4 regions of the Lysinibacillus sp. JNUCC-52 genome follow, and region 4 is predicted to be linked to each of the others. Evidence: riboswitches for the same ligand, from Rfam matches in the RefSeq annotation. Region 4 holds a riboswitch; each other region holds the start of a gene.
The links. Region 4 has a riboswitch for S-adenosylmethionine ahead of metK (methionine adenosyltransferase). Riboswitches for the same ligand answer to the same signal wherever they lie in the genome.
Positions count from the first base shown of each region.

Region 1: it holds a riboswitch for S-adenosylmethionine, as region 4 does, so the genes downstream of both, JNUCC52_RS16275 (bifunctional homocysteine S-methyltransferase/methylenetetrahydrofolate reductase) here and metK (methionine adenosyltransferase) in region 4, are expected to answer to the same signal.
Region 2: it holds a riboswitch for S-adenosylmethionine, as region 4 does, so the genes downstream of both, JNUCC52_RS11890 (O-acetylhomoserine aminocarboxypropyltransferase/cysteine synthase family protein) here and metK (methionine adenosyltransferase) in region 4, are expected to answer to the same signal.
Region 3: it holds a riboswitch for S-adenosylmethionine, as region 4 does, so the genes downstream of both, JNUCC52_RS18285 (methionine ABC transporter ATP-binding protein) here and metK (methionine adenosyltransferase) in region 4, are expected to answer to the same signal.

Region 1 is NZ_CP065546.1:3,282,806-3,288,374, forward strand. Features, by position in the region: gene JNUCC52_RS16265 (globin-coupled sensor protein) at 197-1,486, shown strand; gene JNUCC52_RS16270 (protoporphyrinogen oxidase) at 1,938-3,326, shown strand; SAM riboswitch class I at 3,451-3,550, shown strand; gene JNUCC52_RS16275 (bifunctional homocysteine S-methyltransferase/methylenetetrahydrofolate reductase) at 3,640-5,487, shown strand; gene metH (methionine synthase) at 5,480-5,569, shown strand, end outside.
Region 2 is NZ_CP065546.1:2,405,568-2,411,136, forward strand. Features, by position in the region: gene JNUCC52_RS11885 (hypothetical protein) at 1-345, opposite strand, end outside; gene JNUCC52_RS11890 (O-acetylhomoserine aminocarboxypropyltransferase/cysteine synthase family protein) at 752-2,053, opposite strand; SAM riboswitch class I at 2,167-2,281, opposite strand; gene JNUCC52_RS11895 (glycerol-3-phosphate acyltransferase) at 2,439-3,080, shown strand; gene scpC (succinyl-CoA:acetate CoA-transferase ScpC) at 3,246-4,766, opposite strand; gene chrR (class II chromate reductase ChrR) at 5,071-5,569, shown strand, end outside.
Region 3 is NZ_CP065546.1:3,711,445-3,717,013, reverse strand. Features, by position in the region: gene JNUCC52_RS18295 (MetQ/NlpA family ABC transporter substrate-binding protein) at 1-230, opposite strand, end outside; gene JNUCC52_RS18290 (methionine ABC transporter permease) at 293-961, opposite strand; gene JNUCC52_RS18285 (methionine ABC transporter ATP-binding protein) at 951-1,979, opposite strand; SAM riboswitch class I at 2,063-2,167, opposite strand; gene JNUCC52_RS18280 (thioredoxin family protein) at 2,223-2,534, opposite strand; gene JNUCC52_RS18275 (toprim domain-containing protein) at 2,548-2,889, opposite strand; gene gcvH (glycine cleavage system protein GcvH) at 3,147-3,527, opposite strand; gene JNUCC52_RS18265 (arsenate reductase family protein) at 3,609-3,962, opposite strand; gene JNUCC52_RS18260 (acyl-CoA dehydrogenase FadE) at 4,435-5,569, opposite strand, start outside.
Region 4 is NZ_CP065546.1:3,827,497-3,833,065, forward strand. Features, by position in the region: gene JNUCC52_RS19030 (alpha/beta hydrolase) at 271-1,230, opposite strand; gene pckA (phosphoenolpyruvate carboxykinase (ATP)) at 1,334-2,920, opposite strand; SAM riboswitch class I at 3,123-3,241, shown strand; gene metK (methionine adenosyltransferase) at 3,496-4,692, shown strand; gene JNUCC52_RS19045 (gamma carbonic anhydrase) at 4,985-5,497, opposite strand.

The DNA.
Region 1 (5,569 bases), 540 kb from region 4:
ATAATGTAAATGAGTAATTTTAAAATGTAAAATTAATGAATTATTGATTATAATGATGTTATTTTGTTATATTATTTTCTTGTTAAATTATAAGCGGTCGTGGTATTTTTTCGTATATTTATAAATATATTTGGGTAAACGGAAATAGATTATGCTCAGCTCTTCAAAAGAACATGTAAATGAAAGAGGGAAAAGTGTGATTTTTCAAAAACAGAAAAAGGCAATGGCATTAGATTTACAACAATACTCAGTGACAATGGAAGTTCCGAACTCACGAACATTGGTAAAGCAGATTGAAATGTTAAATTTGACCAAAATAGATTTACAATATTTAAAAGCTTTTAAACCATTTGTGGAGGACAACATCAATCAAATCGTCGACCGATTTTATGGAATGATTGGAACTGAGCAAAGTTTAGTAGATATTATTAATAGACATAGTTCTGTAGATAAGTTGAAAGTCACCTTGCGTCGACACATTATTGAAATGTTTAACGGTACAATAGACGAAGAGTTTTATAAAAGACGAGTAAGTATCGCAAAAGTGCATGTACATATCGGGCTTAGAACACAATGGTATATTTGTGCATTCCAGGATTTAGCCATTTCATTTATAGACTTAGTAGAAAAACATGTAGAGCATCCGATGGATCAATTTAACACGATTCGCGCCATCTCTAAAATTTCTAATTTTGAGCAACAGCTTGTATTAGAAGCTTTTGAAAGTACAGTCGAACGTTTAAAGGAAAATGTCGAACGAGAAAAAGAGGCAGTTGAGAAAAAAATTGTGGAATCTTCAGAGGGGCTTGCTGCTATTTCTCAAGAAACAAATGCTTCATTCCATCAATTAAATAATCAATCGCATGAGATTAAGGAATTGGCGAAAAAGTCACTTCAGGTTAGTACGCTCGCCGAAAGTCAGGCGGTTGAAGGTCGGGAACGTTTACAACATCAATCCAAAAATATGTGTAATATTATTCAATCGGTAGATGATATTACAGATAATATTAAGCAATTGACAGATATGTCGAAAGAAATGGAATCGATTATGGATGTTGTAACAAACATTGCAAATCAAACAAATTTATTAGCTTTAAATGCAGCTATTGAAGCAGCTCGTGCTGGAGAGGCGGGGAAAGGCTTTAGTGTTGTAGCAGATGAGGTTCGTAAATTATCAAGTCAAACGAAGGAATCTGTTACATCTGTTGCTAAATTATTGGAAAAAACGACGGAGCGAACGGATAAGCTTGCCCTCACACTTAGCCATATTCAGGAAGAAGTTGCGTCAGGTGAGGAAAACATGGCCCAAACCGAGGGGCAATTTAATAAAATTTTAGATGCCATGACACAAGCGAAGTGTCAAAATGATCGTATGGAAAAAGAAGTGCAAGCTGTGGCACTCATTCTGAATGAGCTTGGCCTTGCATTTAATGAAGTCACAAATTCTGCAGATAAATTAGCGAGTGTTGCCCAAAACTTAAACTAATTGAAATTATTATTAATGGGAGGACCTTATTAAAATACTTTCAATTAAAATTTAATTTAAAATCCGCTTTGCTTTCCGCAGGTAGGATAAGAGCCTTATGAATATTGTGCTCTTGCTTACTTTTACAGAAAGTGAAGCGGATTTTTTTTTGAGGTGCCTGTCTGTGGAGTGCCAGGCACACAAACAATTTCCCGTATCTGAGGTGTCAGGCACACAAACAATTCCCGTCTCTGAGGTGTCAGGCACACAAACAATTCCCGTCTCTGAGGTGTATCTGAGGTGTTATCTGAGGTGTCAGGCACGCAAACAATTCGCCGTATCTGAGGTGCCAGGCACGCAAACAATTCCCCGTACTTTATTTTTGCTAAATTTGTAATGGGTTGAACGTAAATGTTTGCGAAAAAAGTTTATACTAATAGGAGATAAATAAAGAAATTAGGGGCGATTCTTCATGGAAACAATAGTTGTATTAGGTGGCGGAATTACTGGTTTATGTACGATGCATTATTTACAACGTCAAGTATTGGAGAAAAAAATAGATGTAAAACTAGTACTAGTTGAAAAAAATGCTTATTTAGGTGGAAAGCTTCACTCTGCGTATGACCAAGGTTTTATAATGGAAACGGGTGCTGATTCAATTGTTGCTCGGCATAAAGGGGTCATGGAGCTAGTGCAGGAGCTTAATTTTGAACAGGAGCTCGTGTACAACGAAACAGGGGTTTCTTATATCTATACAAATGACGAATTACATGCAATACCAGCAGATTCAACATTCGGTATCCCTATGAGCTTATCTTCTCTTGAAGCGAGTACACTTGTATCAGACGCTGGTAAGCAAATTGCATTACAGGACTTAACGATGCCAAATAAAGGATTTACTAAAGAAAGCTCAATAGGTGAGTTTTTAACGTATTACTTAGGAGAAGAGCTTGTACAAAATCAAATAGCACCAGTATTAGCAGGCGTATATTCTGGAGATCTACATCAACTTTCAATTGCTTCTACACTGCCGTACTTAATTGATTATAAAAATGATTACGGAAGCATCATTAAGGGGTTTGATGCAAATCGCGAACAATTTATGAAAGCTTCCAATAAAAAATTTATTTCGTTTAAAGAAGGCTTATCATCACTGATTGATCGCCTTGAAGAAACATTAACGGAAGTAGAAATTATTAAAGGTGTAGCAACAACAAGTGTAAAGAAACATGAAGGGCAATATACAATTACTTTGGCTAATAATAGAAAGCTTGAGGCTAATCACGTTGTATTAGCGCTACCGAATGATGCGGTGCAAAGCTTATTACAGGACCCATCATTGGATCGTTACTTTAAAGAGTTTACGACAGCTTCTGCCATAACAATTTACTTAGGCTTTGATGTACCAGATGCAGTGTTACCAGCAGATGGAACGGGTTTTATTGTATCGCATAATTCAAATGTGCAATGCAATGCGGCAACGTGGACAAGCCGAAAATGGAAGCATACATCTACTAATAGTAAATTACTTGTACGACTGTTTTATAAGAGCATTAATCCTGCGTACGAAAAATTACGAAAGATGACAGATGAAGAACTAGCAGCTGTCGCATTAGAAGATGTGAAGAAAAGTTTAGGTATTGATGAAAAGCCAACTGTTGTTAATGTTGCAAAGTGGATCGACCAAATGCCGAAATACGATTTAGCACATCATGAAGCATTGAAGGGCTTAACAGCTGAGCTTGCAGAAAAGTATCCCAATTTATCGATAGCAGGTTGCTCTTATTTTGGAGTAGGTATTGGTGCTTGTATTCAAAATGGTAAAAAAATAGGCGAAGAGCTTGCAGAAAAACTAGTATAGTAGTGAAATAAATACGAAAATAGGTATTTTTCTGGAGAAATCTCCTTTGTTAAGTGAAATAGTCTTGACTCTATCGCCTGTAAACGATATGATTCTTTTAATTATTTGAAAAATTCATACTACATTCTTATCGAGAGAAGCCGAGGGACTGGCCCAATGAAGCTTCAGCAACCAACTCATGTCAGGTGCTAAATCCAGAAGACCTTATTGGTCGAAGATGAGAAGGAAAAACAATTACGATTCGTTAAAGCCTTCTTTTTTGTAAAAGAAGGCTTTTTATATTTTGGGAAAAAGGAAAGTGAGGCTTACGTTTATGGGATTGCTAGAAAAGTTAAAAACACATGTGTTAACTGCAGATGGTGCTATTGGTACTGTTTTATATGGCTACGGCTTGGAGTACTGCCATGAAGAAATGAATGTACAGAAACCAGAATTAATTGAAAAAATTCATAGAGAATATATTGCTGCTGGTGCAGATGTAATTCAAACAAATACTTATGGGGCTAATGCTATTAAATTAGCACGCTACGGCTTAGAATCGCGAGTGCAGCAGTTTAATGAAGCAGCGATCACGATTGCTAAACGTGCTGCAGCAGATGGTGGACAATTTGTGTTAGGCACAATTGGGGGTATCCGCGGTATTCGTAAAAGTGATGCTACGTTAGAGGAAATTTTAACGACAGTTGAAGAGCAAGCTAATGTGTTACTTGCAGGCAATCCAGACGGCCTTTTACTTGAAACGTATTATGATTTCGAAGAGTTAAGCGCAACGTTGAAAATGTTACGTGCCAAAACAAAGCTACCAATTATTGCGCAGGTGTCAATGCATGAACCTGGCGTGTTACAAAATGGAATGGCATTAAATTATGCATTGCACGAGCTTGAGATGCTTGGTGCAGATGTAGTTGGCGTAAATTGCCGTTTAGGTCCGCATCATACCATTCAAGCATTCGAAGGTGTTGAACTTCCTGAAAAAGCATTTATGTCTGCCTATCCAAATGCATCATTGCTAGATTTAGAGGATGGGCGTGTCGTATATGAATCAGAAGCAGATTATTTTGGTCGAGCAGCGGTTGCACTAGTTGACCAAGGTGTTCGTTTAATAGGTGGCTGCTGTGGCACAACACCAAAGCACATTGCGGCAGCGAAAAAATATTTAGAAGAGTTAACACCTATTGAAGAAAAGTTAGCTAAGCCAGAAAAAGTGGAGATTGTACGAGAAGCAGAGCCTGCAACATATGAGCCGTTACTTGAAAAGGTGAAACGTGAGCGCTCAGTTATCGTGGAGTTAGATACACCAAGGCATTTAGAGATTGATGGCTTTATTCAAGGGGCGAAAAAATTATATGAAGCAGGCGCTGATGTAGTGATGATGGCAGATAACTCACTTGCATCGCCACGCATTAGTAATGTGGCAATGGGTGCGTTATTAAAGGAAACACATGGTGTTCGACCATTAACGCATATAACGTGTCGTGACCGTAATTTAATTGGATTACAGTCGCATTTGATGGGCTTAAATGCACTTGGTATTCATGATATTTTAGCAGTTACTGGAGATCCGACTAAGGTAGGCGACTTCCCTGGTGCAACAAGTGTTTATGATGTATCTTCTATGGAGCTAATCCAACTGATTAAACAGTTGAATGAAGGTATTTCATTTTCTGGAAAGCCACTTCGTAAAAAAGCAAACTTTTCTGTAGCGGCAGCATTTAATCCGAATGTCCGTGTGTTAGATCGAGCGGTAGCCCGTCTAGAGAAAAAAATTGAACATGGCGCCGATTACTTTATTTCTCAACCTGTTTATACGAAAGAGAAAATTATTGAAATTTATGAGGCGACGAAGCATTTAGATGCACCAATTTATATTGGGATTATGCCAGTAACAAGCTATAAGAGCGCTGAATTTTTACACCATGAAGTACCAGGTATTAAACTATCGGACGATGCACTGTCACGTATGAAGGCATGTGGTGAAGATAAAGAACGTTCAACATTAGAAGGGATTGCAATTGCTAAAGAGTTAGTGGAAGTAGCTGCAGAGTATTTCAATGGTATTTACTTAATTACACCGTTTTTACGCTATGATATGACGCTAGAGTTAATGAAATTTATAGAGCAATTGGATGAACAGAAAAAAGGGGTAAGTATAGATGGCTAAGCACTTGATTGAAGAGCAACTAGAGAAACGAATATTAATTCTTGATGGCGCAATGGGTACAATGCTTCAAAATGAAAACTTA
Region 2 (5,569 bases), 1.4 Mb from region 4:
AGCTAATCGCACTAGCGTTACTTCTTCTTGTGTAAAGTTCGGTATTGCATATGTGCGTTCAATTAATTGAAACGATCCGTATTTTAAATAATATTCTGTCGCTGGTAGTGCGATATGGCTTGTACCGTAACCTTCATACTCTTCAAAAACTTCTTTGACTATATAGCCCTTTTCTTTAGCATATACAATTTCTTCAAAAGCACTATGTCCAAAAGTTTGTTGCCATTTTGTTTCAACTGTCGAAAGTATGTTTTGAATGGATTTGTTGTTCACAAAATGATGACTTTCATTTAATTCATAAATAATATAAGCTGTTACATTTTGTGCACGATAAACATTTCCCATTTTCAACACTCCTTATCGATCAGTTTTTTAAGTGAGAGTAGCTACTGGCTATGTAGCTACCCTCTATATATATATTCAAAAGTGGGGGAGCACTTATGAAAACAAATTGATTGTTCTACCGCCTAAAAATTTACGGCATTTAGAATTACGTAACATCGACACTTTTAATTTTTGTTCTAGGTTGGTAGCCATTCGAACATGTAACTTAATCCCTAGTATATAGCATGGTTTTAATTAAGTCAATAATACTTATAAAAATACTAGGTATTAAATATAGGAAATTTCAGAAAACTTACCGAATGAGGTAACGATTGATGTAGCAACGTTATACGCATTACCAAATGAGGCATTTCGAATGAGAAAATACGTTAACGCTACGACAGGAATCTAGTTTTATTAATTTAAGTTATGCTTCTACTTTTTGTGTAGCTGCTGTTACTTGTGCAATTGCTTGCTCTAGGTCTGCAATAATATCCTCAACTGCCTCTAAACCGATTGATAAGCGAATGAGCGACTCGGATACGCCAGTTTGGATTAATTCCTCAGCAGATAGTTGCTGATGTGTTGTTGATGCTGGATGAATAATTAATGATTTTGCATCTCCAACGTTTGCTACGTGTGAGAATAATTTTACGCTGTCTATTAGCTGACGCCCTGCTTCTCGTCCACCTTTTATGCCAAATGTAAGCACTGAACCGAAGCCATTTTTCAAGTATTTTTTTGCTAAATCATGCGAAGCAAAATCCTCAAATCCATTATAATTCACATATTCCACAGATGGGTGGTTACGTAAATATTCAGCGACTGCTAATGCATTTTCATTATGTTTAGGAATACGCAAATGAAGCGTTTCTAAACCTTGTAGTAAGTTAAAGGCAGCATCAGCACTTAATGTTGGACCAAAATCTCGTAGTAATTGCACGCGCAGTTTTGTGGCAAATGCAGCCGCTGCTGTATCAATACCATATCTTAATCCATGATAAGAAGTGTCTGGCTCTGTAAATCTAGGGAATCTTCCTTGTGTCCAATCAAATTTCCCCGCATCTACAACTACGCCACCTAAAGTTGTTCCATGTCCACCAATCCATTTTGTCGCGGAGTGAACAACGATATCTGCACCAAAGTCAATTGGCGTTGCGCCGTATGGTGAGGCAAATGTGCTATCGATAATTAAAGGCAGTCCATTTTCATGCGCAATATTTGCTACTGCTTCTACATCTAAAACCTTTAAGCTTGGATTGCCGTAAATTTCAGCGAACACCGCTTTTGTGTTTTCATTGATCGCAGATCGGAAGTTCTCAGGATTTGTTTCATCTACGAAAATTGTTTTAATACCGTAGTTTGGTAGTGTATTTGCTAATAAGTTATATGTTCCTCCGTATAAAGAGCTTGCTGCTACAATTTCATCCCCTGCTCCTGCAAGATTTAAAATTGAAAATGCGATAGCTGCTGCACCTGATGAAAGTGCTACTGCTGCTGTCCCGCCTTCCAATAATGCGACGCGTTTTTCAAAAACATCTACAGTTGGGTTTGTAATACGTGTGTAAATATTGCCCGCTTCTTCTAATGCAAAAAGACGTTGCGCATGAGCAGTGTCTTTAAATACGAAAGCTGTTGAACGATACACTGGTACAGTTCGGGAGCCTGTTACTGGGTCAGGCTCTTGACCACCGTGTAATAGTAATGTTTCTGGTTTGAAATTCGACATATTTTCTTCCTCCTTAATGGTTTTACGATGGTACCGGAGATGAGGAGGATTTATGTGTAGAAAACAAAAACCCTCTTCAGTTAAGAAGAGGGTTGCGGTTGCAAGTTTTCCTCCCCTTATCTGCCAGATCCAAGTAAGAATCTGTAGGAATTAGCACCTTAGCAAGTTCGTCACTCACTGGTTGCCGGGCATCGTAGGGCCTATTCCCTCCGCCGCTCTTGATAAGAGTATGTGATTCAATTTCCATCGTTGTTACACAGTATAAACATAGACTTTTTTTCTGTCAACAGTAAAATTTATTTTTTTCTGAAACTTCTGTCTGCTAATTTACGTAATAAGAGCACATACACTATATAAAGAATATAAAATGAAAGGAGCATTTTTTATGGAAAAAGCCATGGTATTTTTTATTATTATAATAATTGGTTATTTCATTGGCTGTATTCACGGCTCTAAAGTGGCACAATTTCTATCAGGTGTAGATTTAAAAAAGACTGGTCATGGCAATGCTGGTGCTTCAAATGCAACGCTGTCTCTTGGCTGGAAATACGGCATATTAGTGGCCCTAATTGATATTGGTAAAGGCGTTGGTGCTATTCTCTGTGCTATTTACTACTTATCTTCTAATGCATCACAATTCACTGAAGTACAAATGTGGCTCTTAATCTATACAATGGCTGCTAGTGTTATTTTAGGGCATAACTTCCCTTTCCATATGGGCTTCAAAGGTGGCAAAGGAACTGCCTCCATTATCGGAATTTTACTTGCCGTCGATTGGAAAATTGCATTATGTGCACTTATCTTATTTGTGATTTTATCTTTAGCAACAAACTATTTAATTGTCGGTGTGTTAGAATTTTATATTGTATTTTGTACAGCTACCTATTTATGGATACCTGGCCTCGGCCCAACGATCATTTCTATTCTCCTTTTATGCATAGCGTTCATCTTGCATATCGAAAATATTAAAAGACTATTCAACGGAACGGAACCGAAAGTAACATCTGCCTTTAAAAAAGCCGCATAAAGCAAGTGATTGAGCCTAAGCGATAACTGCTACAGTTAGCACAAAACACAGGCGTAACTGGCGGTGAAACAGCGAGGTAGCGGCTTACGATCTCGTAGGAAAACAATCGCATAGCAAAAAAGTGTTAGATTGATGGCAGTCAATCTAACACTTTTTTTAAATATATTATTTAGCAAATGATGGGTCTAGCATTGTACCATTCTTTGCTAAATTCACATGCCAAGAAAGTGCTTTTTCTAAATCATGCGGTGTATGGTGACCACCTGTTGCTTCATTAGCGTCATTAAAGTACGCCCATAATTGCTCTTTATAATCAGGATGCGCACAGTTTTCAATGATTAGGCCAACACGCTCTTTAGGTGCTAAACCTCTTAAGTCTGCAACTCCTTGCTCTGTTACAATAATATCTACATCATGTTCTGTATGATCTACATGTGAAACCATAGGAACGATACTAGAAATTTTCCCGCCTTTTGCATACGATTTTGTTACGAAAATACCTAATCGTGCATTACGAGCAAAATCACCAGAGCCTCCAATACCATTCATCATCTTTGTACCAGAAACATGAGTCGAATTCACATTACCGTAAATATCCAATTCAAGCGCTGTATTTACAGATATTAAGCCGAGTCGACGAATAATTTCTGGGTGATTAGAAATTTCCTGTGGTCGTAATACTAATTTATCTGCATATTTTTCAAAATTCCCGTAAACCTGGTTTCCTACTTTCTCAGATAGGGTAATAGAAGTAGCAGATGCAAAGCTTACTTTTCCAGCATCCATTAATTCAAATACTGCATCCTGTAGCACTTCCGAATAAACTTCTAAATTTTCAAACTCGGAATCTTTGAAACCTAACAAGACAGCATTCGCCACCGAACCTACACCTGATTGTAGTGGACGTAAACTTGTCGTTAAACGACCTACTTTTATTTCTTCTCTTAAGAAATTCAATAGATGATTTGCCATAATATCTGTTTCTTCATCAGCAGGAACAATCATTGATGGCGCATCTAAAATATCTGAAATAACAATACCTTTAACTTTATCTAAATTTAGTGGAATCCCTATTGTACCAAGACGATCTGACACATTTAGCATTGGAATTGGATCACGTTTACCTTGTGGTCCTGGAACAAAAATATCATGCACACCTTCTAATGCATCCAGCTGTGCTATGTTTAGCTCGATGATAATTTGATCTGCTTCTTGTACGAAAATCGGAGAGTTACCAACTGAAGTTGTAGGAATTAATAAGCCATCTTCTGTAATAGCAGCAGCTTCAATAATAGCAAAGTCTATCGGACCAATGATGCCCTGACGTACTAATTCAGCATTGTGTGATAGGTGGGCATCAACATACGTAACTTCTCCACTATTAATCATGTTTCGAATGCCTGCGTCTCCTTGGAAAGGTCCACGCTTGCGAATAACACCCGCTTCTGCTAAGTATTGGTCAACTTCTGGTCCAAGTGATGCACCTGTATATACATCCACCTTGAAACTTTCTGTTTTTGCTTTCTCAACAAGTGCAAGCGGTACCACTTTTACGTCACCTGCACGTGTAAATCCGCTCATGCCAAGTACCATGCCGTCCTTAATCCAAGATGCTGCTTCTTCTGCTGTTACAACTTTGTTTCGTAATTGTTCATTACGAAGCTTTTTTGCTAACTTTTCATCCATTCCTTATTCCTCCATCCCACATATATTTACTTCAACTCGATTATTTTCCTTCACATTGGTACACCCAACCAATGTAAAAAAACAGGAGATAAATAACCTGTCGTCATACATAATTTTACACTATTCAGAACATTTAAGCTATATCTAACAAAATATTTTACTTAACGAGCGTATTTATAATTTGCCTTAATTATTTGAAAATAGTTTAATTTTAATAGTTACTCCATATGGGATTTGATTCGATTTTAGTCAAAAATCATGATATGCTCTTGGTATATATAATTGGGAAAAGGGGACTTTTTAGATGGTTAAAGAATTATTACGTAACCACTCTTCGGTTCGTATTTATGATGGAAATCCTATATCTAAGGAAATCGTTGAAGATTTAATTGCTACTGCCCAGATGGCAGCAACTTCTCACTTTGTACAAGCATATAGCGTAATTTGGGTTACAGACGAGGAGAAAAAAGAAAAACTAGGTTTACTTTCAGGAAATCCACGTCAATACGAAACCGCTGGTGGTGCTTTTGTATTTTGTGTAGACTTTAAACGACTACAAATGGCTGGCAAATTAGAGGGCGTTGATATCGTTGCAGATTCGGCTGAAAACGTTCTAGTAGGTGTCGCAGATGTCGCATTATTTGCGCAAAATTTTGTTATTGCAGCTGAATCTATGGGATATGGTATTTGTTATATAGGCGGTGTACGTAATAAGCCAGAAGAAATAAGTGAATTATTTAATCTACCTGATTATGTCTTCCCATTGTTCGGTTTAACAATTGGCGTTCCAGCTCGACGCAATG
Region 3 (5,569 bases), 120 kb from region 4:
TACGTCTCGATTTTTAAATCAATACCTTCTTTTGCTAAAATCGGTTTTGCTTGTTCTAAAATAACTGCGTGAGGTGTGTTAGAAGCACCAATTTTTAATGTTACTTTATCTTCAGTTTTTGCACTGTCATCTCCAGTTGTTGATCCTGCTTCGTCTTTGTTACCAGCACCACATGCTGCTAAAGCCAATACAAGTACTGATAAAAATAATCCTGCTAATAACTTCTTCATTTGTATACACTCCCTTTATTTGTTCAAACAATATGTTAGCGGTAAATACCGGTTTAACCTTTTTAACGTTTGTCTGTTTTCGTTGTAATCATATCGCCAATCCATTGAATGATAAATACGACTACTAAGATCAAAATAGTTGCCATTAATGTCACATCTTGGCGATTACGTTGGAAGCCATCTAAAAAGGCTAAGTTTCCTAGACCGCCAGCACCAATAATACCAGCCATTGCCGTATATCCAACAAGTGCTACAGCCGTTACAGTAATCCCAGAAATAAGTGCTGGTAATGATTCTGGAATTAGAACCTTCCATATAATCGTGGACGTTTTAGCCCCCATCGAGCGTGCTGCTTCAACAACACCTTTATCAATTTCACGTAATGCAATTAGTACCATTCGTGCATAGAATGGGGCAGCACCAATAATAAGTGCTGGTAGGGCTGCATTTGCTCCTCGGATTGTCCCAAGTAAAAACTTCGTAAATGGAATAAGTAAAATAATTAACACGATAAATGGTATCGAACGGAATATATTAACGACCGATCCTGTTAAAAAGTTAACAATTTTATTGGCCCATAACTGGTTTGGACTCGTTAAAAAGAGGATTATGCCAATGGCTAAACCAAGTATAAATGTTACGACTGTAGATAGAGTGGTCATATAAAGTGTTTCATATGTGGCTGTCCACATTTTTTCCCAGTCGACATTCGGAAAGAGACTAGTTAGCATTTGCAATCACCTCCGTTTGTACTTCAACTGTATTTAAATAATTTAATGCAGCTGCTACATTTGTCTCTGTACCATCAATTTGTACAATAAGAGTACCGTATGCACCATTTTTCGTTTGCGAGATATTACCATGGACAATGCTAACTTCTACATCAAACTGTTTTACTAAATGTGATATAACTGGCTGCTCTGTTTTTTCACCAACAAATACAAGCTTAACAAGGTGTCCTGTTGGATAGTTCATTCTAAGCTGTGCAACTGTCTCCTGCGTTTCCTTCGTATCGGTAATTTGTGATACGAATTTTTTAGTGATCGCTGCTTGTGGTGCTTGGAACACTTGTAGTACTTCACCACGTTCAACAATTTCTCCAGCTTCCATTACCGCTACACGATGACAGATTTTGCGAATAACATGCATTTCATGAGTAATTAATACGATTGTTAAGCCTAATCGTTCGTTTATATCGACAAGCAAATCAAGAATTGCATCCGTTGTTTCTGGATCCAGTGCTGATGTAGCTTCATCACATAACAGCACTTCAGGATTATTGGCAAGTGCTCGTGCTATGCCAACACGTTGCTTTTGACCACCTGACAGTTGTGATGGAAACGATTTGTCACGACCTTCTAAACCAACAAGTGCAATAAGTTCTTTCACACGTGCGTCTCGCTCACTTTTAGCTACACCTGCAATTTCAAGTGGAAATGCAATGTTTTCTGCAACTGTTCTTGACCAAAGTAAGTTAAAATGTTGGAAAATCATACTTACCTTTTGTCTAGCATCACGCAACTTTTGACCCTTAATAGATGAAAATTCTTGGTTATTCACCTTCACCGAACCAGTTGTCGGCTTTTCTAAACCGTTTAATAAACGAATCATCGTACTTTTACCAGCGCCACTATAGCCAATAATGCCAAAAATTTCACCTTTGTTAATTGTAAGATTAACATCTTTAACAGCAGTTAATTCGCCATTTGCGGTTTTGTATTTCTTCGTAATATTTTGAAGCTGTATCATAGCGAAACTCCTTTTCTCATATAGAAAACCCCTTCACTCACAGACAAGTAGAAGGGGTCACGTACTTTATACGCTAAACCGTTCTCTCATCTTTCAAAGAAAAATCTTTGAGTGATTTGGCACCTTTTCACATTTGTGATGGTTGCCGGGCTTCATAGGGCACTTCCCTCCGCCGCTCTTTATAAGAGTTCGATATATTTAATAGTTTTTAATATAGTTGTTACTTTACCATGCTAGCAAAGTTCAGTCAATTGGTTTTTTTAACAATTCGTATAAAAAAGGTACGGATTGAAATGCATAAACCTTTTCTCTAACTGATCCACCATCACTAACGAGTAAACACGGTACACTTTCGATTTGAAAATCATAAGCTATTTGCTCTAAAAAATTAATATTTGCCTTGCCTAATTTTAACTGTGGCAATAATTGTTCTATGATATCCATCATTTTAGATGCAACTGCACACGTTCCGCACATCGGTGTATATAAATAAAAGGCAGTTTTTTCACCAGATTTTACTGCTGTTTCCCACTGCTCTTTTGACCATTCTTCCATTTTTCAACCAACCTTACAAAATATATTCATTATGGATGGAAAAATGCGCACGCAATAAAATCATTGCAAGCACTTTCCTCGGTGTAGTTTCTACTTCTTTATAAGTAGGCATCGTTCGCAAATGCTCTGCTTCAGGATAATGTCTGTCCATCAATGCTCGTAATTTATCTCCAGATGCATCTGCATCAAAAAATGTATAGAGCTCATAGCCCTCATATGGGTCGAGTAATTCTTCTAATTGATGCACACCAATTGTACCATTTGTACAAAGTATTGTAACATCTTCACTCAAAATAGGTTCTATTTGAAGCTTATCCGAACGGCCTTCCACAATTAAACATTTCCCTTCGAACATCACGCCACCCCCATTTAGCAGTTATCTACGACAACAATTTATTGCAATTATAGGATTCCACACTATGCATAGATCTACACGTTAACAATATTTTCTATATGTCACTTTGCAATTTGGATAACATTTTATGTGAGTTACTTGGACTTTCATTTACTTGAAGAGTCACGCTTTGTACAGCTCAAAAAACAATTGCATACCTGTGTTATATAATAAAAAACGCCGGTATGTACTCCGACGTTTTTCTATTATAGGCTTGATTATTCTGCAATCATTTCTTCGTATTGTTCTGCAGTCATAAGGTTTTCAAGCTCTGAAGCATCAGCAGGCTCTACAACGATCATCCATGCTTTTTCATATGGTGATTCGTTTACGAATTCTGGGCTATCTTCTAGATCTGCATTTACTTCCACTACAGTACCTGAAATCGGTGCGTATAATTCAGAAACAGTTTTTACTGATTCTACGCTGCCAAATGGATCATCAGTTTTAATTTCGTCGCCAACTTGTGGAAGCTCAACGAAAACGATGTCTCCTAATTCAGATTGTGCAAAATGCGAAATACCGATACGTACTTTACCATCTTCTAATTTTACCCATTCGTGTTCTTCAGAGTAACGTAAGTCTTTAGGTGTGCTCATGCCAAAAACCCCTCCATAAATATGTAATATATTCACTTTCAGTGTGCCATACTTCTTTCATAAAAACAAGGATTAAAGCTGTTATTTCCACGCTTGTTCAAAATCTGATTCTTTAAATCCTAACGTTACTTTTTTTCCATCAGTAACGATTGGTCGCTTAATTAACATACCATCAGAAGCAAGTAGTGTGAGCTGTTCATCTTCCGACATTTCCGCCAGTTTATCCTTCAACCCAAGTTCGCGATATTTCATGCCAGATGTGTTGAAAAATTTCTTTAATGGCTGCCCGCTAGCCTGCCAATAACTTTTAATTTGCTCTTTCGTAGGTGCTTGTTCAACAATGTGTACCTCTTCGTATGAAACGCCATTGTCGTTTAACCACTTCTGTGCTTTTTTACAAGTTGTACATTTAGGATAATGGATAAGTTGAATCATATTTATAGGCTCCTCTGCTATCATTTCCTGTAGTATACCATCATAACTAGTATGAGCCAAAAAGAAACATTTATTGGTTAATTTCATAATTGTTTGCGTGCCTGTCACTTTGGCTTAAATTGTTTGCGTGCCTGTCACTTTAGTGTGGGCAACTGGCATTCTGTCTGCTCCTATTTCGTAAAATTCCACTTCGCTTTCCGCGGGCACGATGTAAGCCGCAACCGTCGCTAGCGCGCCGTCTGTTGCGTCTTACATTACGTGCGTTCCCGCAGGAGTCTTCGTGGATTTTTACTTAGATAGTTTTAATTGGCAAAGTGAGAATTGTTTGCATGCCTGGCACTTTGGCATTAATTGTTTGTGTGCCTGACACCCTCCCTTTCAATAAAAAAGACAACAAGTTGATTTACTTGTTGTCTTTTTTCGAAACTTTGATTTTTCCTACCGTTAGTAAAGAGCTAGGTTAAAGATTATATTATACGATGAATTTTTCTGCTTCGATTAGTTTAACAGAAGCTTCACGTTTTTTAGCAATAAGGTTATAAGGGTTGTTACGAGTTAGTTTACGTAAAGCTGACAATGTCATACGTGCAGCGTCCCCATCTGCTGAAGCAAGAATTGTATCCTTTGCTTCTTTCTCAATTTCTGCAAATGCTTCTTGGCAGAAAATTTGTGTATAAAGTAATTTTTGATGAGACTTTTCTGCACCTTCACGCGCAATCGCCTTTTCTGTACGTAACACAGTAGACTCCATAGCGAATAATTGGTTAGCGATATTGGCAATGTTCACTAATACTTCTTGCTCTTGGTCAAGTTTCGCTCCATAGCGCTGTGCTGCCATACCTGCTGCTAATACAGCAATTTTCTTCGCGTTTTTCACAAGATATTTTTCTTGTGCTAGCGGCTCTGTGCCTACTTCTTCAGGCATTAGCATAAGAAGTTCTTGTTGCAAGTTTTGAGCGACCTGCAATAATGGTAATTCACCTTTTAATGCTTTTTTCATAAATGTACCTGGTACAATCATGCGGTTAATTTCATTTGTACCTTCGAAAATACGGTTAATTCTTGAATCGCGATAAATTCGCTCTACTTCATATTCAGCCATAAAGCCATAGCCACCATGTAATTGCACCGCTTCATCTGCGATATAGTCCAATGTTTCTGAACCAAACACTTTAGCAATTGAACACTCAATGGCATATTCAGCAATTGCATTTGCAATAACTTTTCCTTGCTTTTGTTCTTCAGGGCTTAACTGGCTTAAACGATCTTCAAATAAACCAACCGTACGATAATTTAATGACTCTGAAGCATATAATTGAGACGCCATTGTCGATAGTTTTTCTTTCGTTAAGTTGAAATCAGAAAGCTTCGTTTTGAATTGTTGACGTTGGTTTGTATATTGAATTGCCAACTCTAAAGCACGTTTTGAGCCACCGATTGTTCCCACACCTAATTTATAACGACCAATATTTAAAATGTTAAATGCAATTACGTGTCCACGACCTACTTCACCAAGTAGATTTTCAACAGGTACTTCAGCATCCTCAAGCACTAATGTACGAGTTGAAGAAGATTTGATACCCATTTTCTTTTCTTCTGGCCCAACA
Region 4 (5,569 bases):
TGCAAATAAAGGGACAATTGGTGAGGTGGTGACCGAGAGGGTGACTGGCACTAATTGTGTGAGTGTCTGGAATTGTTTGAGTGACAGGCACAAAATTATTATAAAAATCCACTGCGCCTTCTGTGGGCTATAGGGAAGCCGCAACCGTCGCTAGATGCGTCCTGTGTTGCAGCTTACGCTATTTGGTTACCATAGAAGCGTTCGTGGATTTTTATTATTTTAGTTGTAAGAAATAGGACTAGTATAGTGAATTGTGTGAGTGACAGGCACTTATTCGTTTACGTAGGCACTTAAGAAGGCTTGAATTGTTTCCCAATATGTTGCTCCTGCGACATTTTCAGCTCTACCGTGTCCAGCCCCTTCAACTAGTAATTTTTCTTTTGGCACATTGGCAGCTTCATAGACTTCATCTAGCATTGAAGAAGGCACGAATGTGTCAGAACTACCATGGATAAACAGCATCGGTGTTTGTGATTTAGCTACTTGTTTTACTGTATCGGCTTCACCAAGCGTATAGTCTGCTTTGATTTTCGTTACAGCTGAAGCAAAATTCATGATTGGAAATGCAGGCAGATGGAAGATTGCTTTAAGCTGATACGAAAATTCGCCCCAAACAGAAGAATAGCCACAATCCTCAATGATTGCCTTTACATTTTTAGGTAATTCTTCGCCAGAGGCCATCATCACTGTGGCGCCGCCCATCGACACTCCAAAAAGGACAATTTCAGCATCATTATTTAATTGCACCGTATTGTCAATCCATGACACGACATCTAAGCGATCATGCCAGCCCATTCCGATATAGTCTCCTTCACTTTTGCCATGGCCTCTCGCATCAGGAATAAGTATATTGTAGCCCATGTCGTAAAAGTGTTTTGCATACTTGGTCATCTGTAAACCATCACTTGAATATCCATGGAAGATTAGGGCCCATTTATTTGAATCATTTTGATTTTTAATGGAATAAGCATGTAGCTTAAGTTGATCGAAAGATGGAATCGTTGTCTCTTCGTAATGACTGTTGAACCATGTTTCACGAGCTTCTTTCTCTTTCACTTCATTCGGATTAGAATCAATTAAATTATGTGGGGCATCCAGAACGGCTGTTTTATCAGATTGCGGATTTAACGCCAAGTTATAAAAGTAATTGCCTGCAATAAATCCAGCTCCAATAAACAACACGACTAATGATACTAGGATGCCAACTAGTATTTTGTATTTTTTTTTCATATGTATCCTCCAATACTATCCAAAAAATGAACATTTGAAGATTATTTTTTATAGAAATGGGTAAAAAAAAGGGAACGAATAAATCGTTCCCTTAGTCGCATTATTATTTTAATGGACCACCAAGTTTAGTGATTGCTTCAGAAACGTTTGAGAATTTCTTGAAGTTATCATTGAATAAACCAGCAAGTTCTGCAGCTTTTACATCATAAGCAGCTTTGTCTGCCCAAGCATCGCGAGGGTTAAGAACTTCTGAAGGTACACCTTCAACTGCTGTAGGGATGTGTAAGCCAAATACAGCGTCCTGTGTCGTTTCAACATTGTTCAGTTTGCCATCGATTGCAGCACGTACCATTGTACGAGTGTATGAAAGCTTCATACGGCTACCTGTACCGTATTCGCCACCAGTCCAGCCAGTGTTTACAAGGAATACTTGTGCGCCATGCTCATCGATTTTTTGACCTAACATTTCAGCATAAACAGTTGCTGGAAGTGGAAGGAATGGAGAACCGAAACATGTAGAGAATACTGGCTCTGGCTCTGTTACACCACGTTCAGTACCTGCTAGCTTCGAAGTGAAACCACTTAGGAAGTGATACATTGCTTGTTCTTTTGTTAATTTACTGATTGGAGGTAACACACCAAATGCATCAGCAGTTAAGAAGACGATTGTTTTTGGATGACCTGCAACAGATGGATCAACAATATTTTCAATAAATTGGATTGGGTAAGCAACACGTGTGTTTTCTGTTAATGAAACATCATCGTAGTCACAAACACGAGTTTCAGGATCTACAGCTACGTTTTCTAGAACAGAACCGAAGCGGATTGCGTTATAGATTTCAGGTTCTTTTTCAGCAGAAAGGTTAATTGTTTTTGCATAGCAACCACCTTCAATATTGAATACGCCGTTGTCAGACCAGCCGTGCTCATCGTCACCGATTAATTTGCGGGCAGGGTCAGCTGATAAAGTTGTTTTACCAGTACCAGATAAACCGAAGAATAATGCCACATCGCCAGCTTCACCTACGTTTGCTGAACAGTGCATTGATAGGATGCCTTGTTGTGGTAGTAGGTAGTTCATAATGCCGAAAATAGATTTTTTCATTTCACCAGCATATTCAGTACCACCGATTAGGATGATTTTCTTTTCAAGTGATACAATAATGAAAGTTTCAGAAGATGTACCATCGATAGCTGGATCCGCTTTAAAGTTAGGAGCTGAAATAACTGTGAATTCAGCAACATGAGAAGCTAATTCTTCTTGTGTTGGACGGATAAATAATTGATGGGCGAAAAGATTGTGCCAAGCATATTCATTGATTACTTGGATGCTTAATTGTGAATCTTTGTCAGCACCAGCAAAACCTTTGAATACGAATAATTCGTCACGTTCTTTTAAGTATTTAACTACTTTTACATATAAGTTATCGAACACTTCCGAAGAAATTGGTTGGTTTACTTTACCCCAGTCAATTTTATCTTTTGTGCTTTCTTCTTCTACCGTATATTTATCTTTAGGTGAACGACCAGTGTATTTGCCAGTTTCTGCACGAACTGCGCCATCTACTGTTAACATTGCCTCACCACGAGATGTAGCTTTTTCCGCTAATTGTGGTACTGAAAGTTGAACGTTAATGTTCCCACCGTTTAATAATTCCTTCAGTTCGTTTGCAATTTCTACTGAATTCATCGATTAAATACCATCCTTTTTTATAATATTCCCTTGAGTTTGAGGGAGTTTTTCTTAATTTCAAAAATAGTATAACACAATTGCTTTAATAATCTATACTAATTCAAAAATTATTTTCGTGTTTTAAATAACTTTCAACAAAAAGTCATAAAATAATTGACAACGTTCGACCTTTTACGTAAGATGAGGAATTGAACGGATACTCTTATCCCGAGCTGGTGGAGGGTCAGGCCCTGTGAAACCCGGCAACCTGCATGAACTATTTCACGACATGCGCTGGTGCCAACCTGATGCAAGGGGAAAACCCTTGAACGATAAGAGTGAAAGGTTACGAAGTCATTATTCCTTTCCTCATGTAAAGACGTGAGAAAAGGATTTTTTTTATTTTCATAATGAATGTAAAGGTAAGTATATACAATTCTTTCCTTATTATAATGACGGATCTTTCGAAATCCTCATGTTAAAAGCAACAACGGCTTGAAAGTTCTATCCTTCAGGAGCGAACTTGACATGGGTAATGAGTACCGTATTAATTTCGCAAATGCTATTTGTAAGAGTAATAGGAGGAAAACCAAATGACAAACCGTCGATTGTTTACATCAGAGAGTGTAACAGAAGGACATCCTGACAAAATTTGTGACCAAATTTCGGATGCCATTTTAGATGCCATTTTAAAAGAAGATCCAAATGCACGTGTAGCGTGTGAAACAACTGTAACGACAGGATTAGTACTAGTAGCAGGAGAAATTACTACTTCTACTTATGTAGATATTAAAGGTATCGTGCGTGATACTGTAGCAGAAATCGGCTACACACGCGGTAAATATGGCTTTGATGCTGAAAACTTAGCAGTACTAGTAGCAATTGGTGAACAATCACCAGACATTGCCCAAGGTGTAGACCAAGCATTAGAAGCGCGTGAAGGTTCTATGACTGATGCAGATATTGAAGCAATTGGTGCAGGTGACCAAGGATTAATGTTTGGTTACGCTTGTAACGAAACACCTGAATTAATGCCTTTACCAATTAGTTTAGCGCATAAATTAGCTCGTCGTTTAACAGAAGTTCGTAAATCAGGTGAACTAGCATATTTACGTCCAGACGGTAAAACACAGGTGACAATTGAGTATGATGAACACAACATCCCAGTCCGTGTCGATACGATTGTTATTTCAACACAGCATGATGAAGAAGCGACATTAGAGCAAATTCAATCAGATTTAAAAGAGTTAGTAATAGCTCCTGTAGTACCTAGTGAGCTATTAGATGCTCAAACAAAATATTTCATTAACCCAACAGGTCGTTTTGTTATTGGTGGACCTAAAGGAGATGCTGGTCTTACAGGACGTAAAATCATCGTTGATACATACGGTGGCTATGCACGTCATGGTGGTGGAGCATTCTCTGGTAAGGATGCTACAAAAGTGGACCGTTCTGCTGCATATGCAGCGCGTTATGTAGCTAAAAACATTGTTGCTGCAGGTTTAGCAGAACGTGCTGAAGTACAACTTGCTTATGCCATTGGTGTAGCACAACCCGTATCAATCGCAGTAGATACATTTGGTACAGGAAAAGTAAGCGAAAGCGATATCGTAAAATGGGTTCGCGATTTATTTGATCTACGTCCAGCAGGCATTATTAAAATGCTTGATCTACGTCGCCCAATTTATAAACAAACGGCAGCTTATGGTCACTTTGGCCGTACAGATTTAAATGTGCCTTGGGAAAATACGGACAAGGCAGATGCTTTAAGAGAAAAAGCAGGTCTATAAGCAATGGAAAGGGGCTACTTCATGGCCCCTTTCTAACTTGCTTCAGCATTCATACCTCACGTTTAAAGGTTGGGTTTGAATGCTGAAGCAAGTTACAGATTTTTGAAGAGCTTGTCAAGCATACAAAAAATCTGGACGGCAATTATGGATAGGCGTAAATGATTGCAAAAAAATTCGCGTCTTTCCGTTTACAGTTGGAAGGAAATCGCGAATTTATTTTTTATCCTGTATAAATGTGTTTTTACAAGAGCACCTACGCCTATATCGGCAGCCCTCGTATTTAGGGCATCCATTATTTTTGAAGAGATTTGTAATATTGACCTTTTTCGGCGTATTCTCTAACGATACGTTCCATGTCTTCTTTATCTTCAGCATTTAATTCACGTACGACTTTTGCTGGACGACCTAATGCTAAGCAATTAGGAGGAATGACTTTACCTGGAGGTACAAGACTACCCGCACCAATAAAAGCACCTTCTCCTATCTCTGCCCCATCCAACACGATTGATCCCATACCTATTAATGCATTTTTTCGAATTGTACAGCTATGTAAAGTTACTTGGTGTCCAACTGTTACTTCATCTTCGATTATTAATGGATATTTTGGACTCTGATGTAGACAGCAAAGATCTTGGATGCTTACTCGTTTACCAATTATTGTTGGCGATACATCGCCTCGAATAACAGTATTAAACCAAATAGTGGTTTCGGCACCAATCGTTACGTCACCAGTAACGGTTGCATAGTCAGCAATAAAAACCGATGGATCGATATTAGGGGTCTTGTCTTTAAACGGATAAATCATGCTAAACGCCTCTTTTCTTTCTTTGATGTAGTATTATCGTATCAAATGCGCAATTTTATGCAAATATAATTT